2 regions of the Nocardioides sp. S5 genome follow, and region 1 is predicted to be linked to the other one. Evidence: riboswitches for the same ligand, from Rfam matches in the RefSeq annotation. Region 1 holds a riboswitch; the other holds the start of a gene.
What was found. Region 1 has a riboswitch for thiamine pyrophosphate ahead of CFI00_RS02795 (thiamine ABC transporter substrate-binding protein). Riboswitches for the same ligand answer to the same signal wherever they lie in the genome.
Positions count from the first base shown of each region.

Region 2: linked by a shared signal. The riboswitch ahead of CFI00_RS02075 (thiamine phosphate synthase) and the one ahead of CFI00_RS02795 (thiamine ABC transporter substrate-binding protein) in region 1 are both predicted to bind thiamine pyrophosphate.

Region 1 covers NZ_CP022296.1:554,725-558,116, forward strand. The annotation lists gene CFI00_RS02780 (putative nucleotidyltransferase substrate binding domain-containing protein) at 1-70, opposite strand, end outside; gene CFI00_RS02785 (GNAT family N-acetyltransferase) at 97-537, opposite strand; gene CFI00_RS02790 (alpha/beta hydrolase) at 534-1,433, opposite strand; TPP riboswitch at 1,474-1,583, shown strand; gene CFI00_RS02795 (thiamine ABC transporter substrate-binding protein) at 1,573-2,670, shown strand; gene CFI00_RS02800 (iron ABC transporter permease) at 2,667-3,392, shown strand, end outside.
Region 2 covers NZ_CP022296.1:412,718-416,109, forward strand. The annotation lists gene CFI00_RS02060 (thiazole synthase) at 1-430, opposite strand, end outside; gene thiS (sulfur carrier protein ThiS) at 427-615, opposite strand; gene CFI00_RS02070 (FAD-dependent oxidoreductase) at 606-1,634, opposite strand; gene CFI00_RS02075 (thiamine phosphate synthase) at 1,634-2,227, opposite strand; TPP riboswitch at 2,221-2,331, opposite strand; gene CFI00_RS02080 (hypothetical protein) at 2,364-2,603, opposite strand; gene CFI00_RS02085 (phospholipase D-like domain-containing protein) at 2,636-3,392, opposite strand, start outside.

The DNA of each region.
Region 1 (3,392 bases):
GGAGGGAGTCGAAGGGGACGTGGGCGGCGAGGAAGTCCCTGATCTCCGCGAGCTCGACGTTGAGGGGCACGCTCCCATCATGACGACCGGAGCGGTCTAGCGCTGCGCCGCTCGGCGCATCGGCACGTGCATGATCCCGTCCTCGTCGAACTCGGGCCCGGCCACCTCGAAGCCGTGGTCGGCGTAGAACCCGGCCAGCGGGGTCTGCGCGTCGAGGCGCACCTCGCGGTCGCCGCACAGTGCCATCGCCTCGTCCATCAGCATCGCGGCGAGGCCGCGACCTCGGGCCGACCGGGCGACCACGACCCGGCCGATGCGTGCCCAGCCGCCGTCGTCGAGCACCCTCAGGGTGCCGAGGACCGCGTCGTCCTCGAGCAGCACGACGTGGCGCGTCGCCGGCTCGAGGTCGCGGCCGTCGAGGTCGGGGTAGGGGCAGTCCTGCTCGACCACGAAGACCTCCTGGCGCAGCCGCCACACGGCGTACGCCGTCCGCGGGTCCAGGTCGTCGACGGTGGTCGTCAGCACGCGGACGCTCATCGCAGGAAGTCCACGACCTGGGTGAAGGCGCGGCGAGCCTCCGGGATGAACGGGAGGAGGCCGTAGACGTGGAGCAGGTCGGGCTCCTCGATCGAGGTGAGGTCCCAGCCGGCCTCGGTGGCGCGCCGCGCCAGCAGCCGGCAGCCGGGGTGCAGCAGGTCGCGGGTGCCGTAGAGCATCAGCGCCTTCGGGAGCCCCGCCAGGTCGGCGAGGGCGGGGGAGACCTCGGGGCGGGCGAGGTCGGCCTCCGAGCCGGCCCACCACAGGGCGTACGCCTCGAGCTTGCTGTGGAACAGCCACGGGTCGACGGCGTCGACGTCGCGCGTCTCGGGCGTCGACGTCGTGAGGTCGACCCACGGTGCGTGCATCACCAGGTGCGTCGCGGGCGTCAGGCCGCGCTCGCGCACCGACAGCGCCATCGCGAGCGCCAGGCCGCCGCCGGCGGAGTCGCCGGCCAGCACGATGCCGCCCTCCTCGTCCGCCCAGCGCGCGGCGTCCGACACGAGCGCGTCGTGGGAGTCGGCCCAGGTGTGCTCGGGGGCGAGGGGGTAGTCGGGCATCACGACCCGGGCGCCGATGGCGTCGGCGAGCCGGGTGGCGTAGCGCACGTGGACCGCGTCGATCGGGGCCATGAAGGCGCCGCCGTGCACGTAGTAGAGCGTCCGGTGCACGTGGCGCAGGCGCGGGGTCAGGACGTGGCACGGGAAGCCGATGTCGGCGACCTCGACCTCCCACCTCTTCGCGAAGCCGGGCGTGCCGCGCGTGGGGAGGCTCCGGTCGAGGTCGCGGTGGCAGGCCTCGACCCGGGCCCGCTCCAGCGGCTCGGAGTCGAGGTCGCCGGCCCTGCGGAGGCGCGGGATGACGGAGGCCAGCAGGGCGTGGCGGAGGCTGGGCATGGGGTGAGCGTAGGGGCACCGGCCCCGGGGCTAGGCTGGTCCCACAAGACAGGGGAGCACGCGCAGGCGTGCTGAGAGTGCGGACCAGCCGCAGACCCTACGAACCTGATCCGGTTAGCACCGGCGATAGGGAGTCACCATGCACCGAACGACCGTCCGCGCTGCCCTCGCCACGGGCCTCACCCCGTTCCTGGCCGCGCTGCTGCTCACCAGCTGCAGCCTCACCGGGGGCGAGGCCACCGACCCGTCGACGTCCGCCCCCGATGGCGGGAGCAGTCCCGCCGGTGCGGCCGGCGGGACCGTCGTCCTCGCCACGCACGAGTCCTTCAACCTGCCGAAGAAGCTCGTGCGCTCCTTCGAGGACGAGACCGGCTACACCCTCGAGGTCCGCGCCGCCGGTGACGCCGGCACGCTCGCGACCAAGCTCAGCCTCACCGCCGACAACCCGATCGCCGACGCCGCCTTCGGCATCGACAACACCTTCGCGTCGCGACCGCTCGGCGAGGGTGCCTTCGCCGAGGTCACCACGTCGGTGACCCCGCCGGAGGAGTACGCGCTCCCCGAGGGCAGCGACCGCCTCGTCGCGATCGACTCCGCGAGCGTGTGCGTCAACGTCGACACCGCCTGGTTCGCCGAGGAGGGCCTGGAGCCCCCGCAGACGCTCGCCGACCTCACCGACCCGGCGTACGCCGACCTGCTCGTCACGCCCGGCGCCTCGACCAGCAGCCCGGGCATGGCCTTCTTCCTGGCCACCGTCGCCGAGCACGGCGACGACTGGGCGTCCTACTGGACCGACCTGCTCGCCAACGGCGCCAAGGTCGTCGACGGCTGGGAGGACGCCTACTACGGCGACTTCACCGCCGGCTCGAAGAACGGCACCCGCCCGATCGTGGTGTCCTACGACTCGTCCCCGGCCTTCACGGTGGCCGACGGGGAGACCACCACGGCCGCGCTCCTCGACACGTGCTTCCGCCAGGTGGAGTACGCCGGCGTGCTGGCCGGCGCCGACAACCCCGAGGGCGCAGCCGCGCTGATCGACTGGATGCTCACCGACGAGGTGCAGAGCGCGCTCCCGGAGTCGATGTACGTCTTCCCGGTGATGCCCGGTGCGACCGTCCCCGACGACTGGGCGCAGTTCGCGCCCCAGCCGACCGACCCCTACGAGGTGTCGCCGGAGGAGATCGCGGCCAACCGTGAGCAGTGGCTGACCGAGTGGACGGACGTCATCTCGCGTTGAGGCGCATCCTCGCCTTGCTGGCGCTGGCCGCCGGGCCGGTGCTGGTGCTCGGCGTGCTGTTCGTCCTGCCGGTGAGCGGCATGCTCGCGGAGGGCTTCGTCGTCGACGGCAGGCTGGCCCCGGGCGCGGTGCTCGAGGTGCTCGCCCGCCCGAGGGTCCACCGCGTCGCGTGGTTCACCGTGTGGAGCTCGGGCACGGCGACGCTGCTGGCGGTCGTCCTCGGGCTGCCCGCGGCGTACGCCCTGCACCGGCTCGCGCTGCCCGGACGGGCGGCGGTGCGCGCGGCGCTGCTGGTGCCCTTCGTGCTGCCGACCGTGGTGGTGGGCGTCGCGTTCCGCCAGCTGCTCGGGGAAGGCGGCCCGCTCGGGTTCCTCGGCCTCGACGGGACTCCGTTCGCGATCGTGTGCGGCCTGGTCTTCTTCAACGTCGCCGTCGTGGTGCGCACGGTCGGCGTCGCGTGGGAGTCGCTCGACCCCCGCCCGGGTCAGGCCGCCGCCGCCCTCGGCGCCTCGCCGTGGCAGGTGCTGCGCACCGTCACGCTGCCGGCGCTGCGCCCGGCGATCGTCGGCGCCGCGAGCATCGTCTTCCTCTTCTGCGCCACCGCCTTCGGCATCGTGCTCACCCTCGGCGGGGTCCGCCACGCGACGGTGGAGACCGAGATCTACCTCCTGACCACCACGGTCTTCGACCTGCGAGCGGCCGCCGCGCTGTCGGTGCTGCAG
Region 2 (3,392 bases), 140 kb from region 1:
CATCGGCGAGGCGGCGTGCCACGACGGGGTCGTCGGTGGTGTAGGGGAGCACCGTGAAGCCGCGGCTCACGAGCTCCTCGGCCGCCTCCACGAGATCCACGACGTCGGGCATCAGGGTGGTCTCGTCGCCCACGACCTCCAGCTTGACCCAGGTGGTGCCGAGCGCCTCGCGGGCCAGCTCGGCGGTGAGCACGGCCTCGCGCGCCGACAGGCAGCCGGCCGTGTTGGGCAGGACCGGCACGCCGTGCTCCCGCAGGACCGACAGGATGCCACCGGCGGCGGTGCTCGACGTACGCCGCACGCTGACGGTCACCAGCCCGGGACGGGCGGCGGCCAGCACCGGGCCGAGCAGGTCGGGGCGCGGCAGCCCGCCCGTGCCCAGGAACAGGCGCGAGGCCAGGCGGGTGCCCGCGATGACGAGGTCGCTCATCCGCCTGCCACCGCCGTCACCACGTCGACCACGTCGCCGTCGGCCAGCACGACGCGGCCGTGGTCTGCGCGGGGCACGACCTCGAGGTTGACCGCTGCTGCGTGCCCGACGGGCAGGGGTCCGACGAGGTCGGCGAGCGTCGTGACGTCCACGTCGAGCGGGACGCCGTTGAGGGTCAGGTGCACGGTGGTCCTCCTGGGGCGGTGGGGGTGGCGAGGAGTCGTCGGGGGTCGACGGCCGGGTCGGGCGCGGCACCCTCGAGGGCGTCGGCGAGGAACCGCGCGGTCAGCGGCGCGAGGAGCACGCCGTGGCGGAAGTGACCCGCTGCGAGCCACGTCCGCGGGTCGTGGGTCGGGCCGATGAGGGGCAGGTGGTCGCGCGTCGCCGGTCGGTCCCGGGCGGCGCACGCGAGGACCTCGGCCCGGTCGAGCGCGGGCAGCAGGACGCGTGCTGCGCGCAGCAGCCGCAGCACCCCGCCGGCGGTCGGGACCGGTGGCTCGTCGTGCTCCTCCACCGTGGCGCCCACGACGACCTCGCCCCCCTCGTGCGGCACGACGTAGACGTGCTCGCCGGCCACCCATCCGCGCACGACGTGGCGCGGCGGGTCCGAGGTGTGCAGCCGGACCACCTCGCCCCGCACACCGCGCAGCAAGTGGGTCCACGGCTCGGGGAGCCGGGCGCCCGTGGCGAGGACGACCGCGTCGGCGGTGGCCCGGGGCTCGCGGGCGTGCACGCGACCCGCGAGCCGCCGCAGCAGGGCCGCGACGACGGCGCGCGGGTCCACGGCGCGGTCCTCGACACGCGCACCTGCGGACACCCGGCCCAGGCCCGGCTCGAGCCGGCGCACCTGGGCAGGGGCGAGGAGGTCGGTCACGACACCGAGCCCGGCCAGCAGCTCGACCTGGCGCCGGACGTCGTGCCGGTCGTCGGCATCGTGCCCGACCAGGAGGGTGCCGTGGTCGTGCAGCGGCACGCCGAGGCGAGCGGCGTACGACGGCCACAGCCGTGCGCTCTCGACGCCGAGCCGGTGGACGTCCTGCTCCCCGTGCCAGGCCTCCCCGGCCGGCGACAGCATCCCGGCGGCGACGGCCGACGCGCCGCTGCCGACCGCGCGGTCGACCACGACGACGTCGTGCCCACGCGCGAGCAGCTCGTCGGCGCACGCCAGTCCGACGACGCCGCCCCCGAGGACGTGCACCCGCATCAGCCGAGCTCCCGGACCAGCTCCTTCGCTGCTGCCAGAGGGTCGGGGTCCCGCCAGATCGCGCCCAGCACGGCCACGCCGTGGGCGCCGGCGGCCAGCGCCGGGCGTACGCGGCCGGGGCCGATGCCGCCGATCGCCACCAGCGGCAGCACGCCGCACGCGTCGGTGATCGCGGACGTGCCGAGCGCGGGCGGCAGGCCGGTCTTGCTCGCGGTGTCGTGGACCGGGCCGAAGCCGGCGTACGACGCCCCGTCCGCGGCCGCCCGCTCGACCGCCTCCCGGTCGCGACAGGTCGCGCCGATCAGGAGGTGGGGAGCGATGGCCGCGGCCAGCTCGACGGGGAGGTCGTGCTCGCCGAGGTGGACCCCGTCCGCGCCCGTGGCGAGGGCGACGTCGAGCTGGTCGTCGACGACGACGGTCGCGCCCAGCGGCCGGACCGCAGCGACGACGACACGGGTGAGCTCGACGAGCTCGCGGGTGGTGGCGGTCTTGTCGCGGACCTGGAACCCGTCGATCCCGGCCAGCGCCAGGTCTGCCAGGAGGGACAGGTCGTCGGTCGAGGAGACCAGGCTGAAGATGCGTGGCAGTGACACCGGAACTCACTTCCTTCGCCGGCATGACCCGGATCAGGTGCGACGGTCGGAGCGGTGTACAGCTCCCTCTCAGCCCGCTACCGCGGACTCCCGTGTGGACGGCGTGGACGTTAGCAGACCCGCGCAGGCGGGCCCGCTAGCGCGGCGGCACCTCGCCGTTGGCGACCGCCTCGATCCAGTCGACGACCTCGTCGGGGAGGTAGGCCCCCTGCGGGGTGTCGTGCCCCGCTCCCCACGCGTCGGTCGACACGACGCCGCCCGCGCGGTTGATCTCCGCCATCACGGTGGGCGTGACCTCGTCGCCGTTGTGGGCGACGAGCCAGTCCCGGGTCTCCTGCGACAGCCGGGGCCACCAGGCTTCGATCGATGTGGGCATGCCGTCAAGGTAGCCCCGAAGGCCGTGGGGTCCTAGAACTCGGTGGTGCCGCGCAGCCGCCGCGGCCGGCCGTCCGGGTCGTAGAGCAGACGGTAGGCGGGGCCGGCCCACCGCGTCGTACGCCGGGGGAGCGAGGGCGGCTCGTGGACGCCGATGCGGCTGCCGGCGGCTCCGACGCGCTCGCGCCACAGGTCGAGCGCGCCGTCCAGGTCGGCGAGTCGCGGGTCGTCCTCGGGCAGCCCGAGGTGCTCGGCCCACAACGACGTACGCAGGGTGCGTGGGAGCTCGCCCTCGGGGTCGACGACCGCGCAGGTCAGCTCGGAGTCGTGGGTCCACGAGCGCAGGTTGAGGTTGTCCGAGCCGATGGTCATCCACTCGTCGTCGACGAGGCAGACCTTGGCGTGGACGTAGACGGGCGTGCCGGCGGCGTTCTCCAGGTCGAACATCGCGAAGCGCTCGCCGCCCGCGGCGCGCAGACTCTCCCACGCGAGCCGCTGGCCGTGGTGGATGGGTGGGCCGCCGATGCGGCCGTCGGACTCGGGGAAGCGCGGCACGACCGCGATGACCTCGAGGCCGGGCTCGCGGCGCAGCGCGTCGGCGAGGGTGGTGGCCACGACGTCGGACCAGAAGTACTGGTCCTCGATGTAGACCAGGCGTCGCGCCCGGCTGAAGGCGCGCGAGTAGCCGCGCGCGATCGAGCGCTCACCGTCGGGGGCGAACGGGTAGTGCGGGCGCTTGAAGGGGTAGGTCCGCAGGATCTGCACCTGGTGGCGCCCGGCGGCGGGCGGC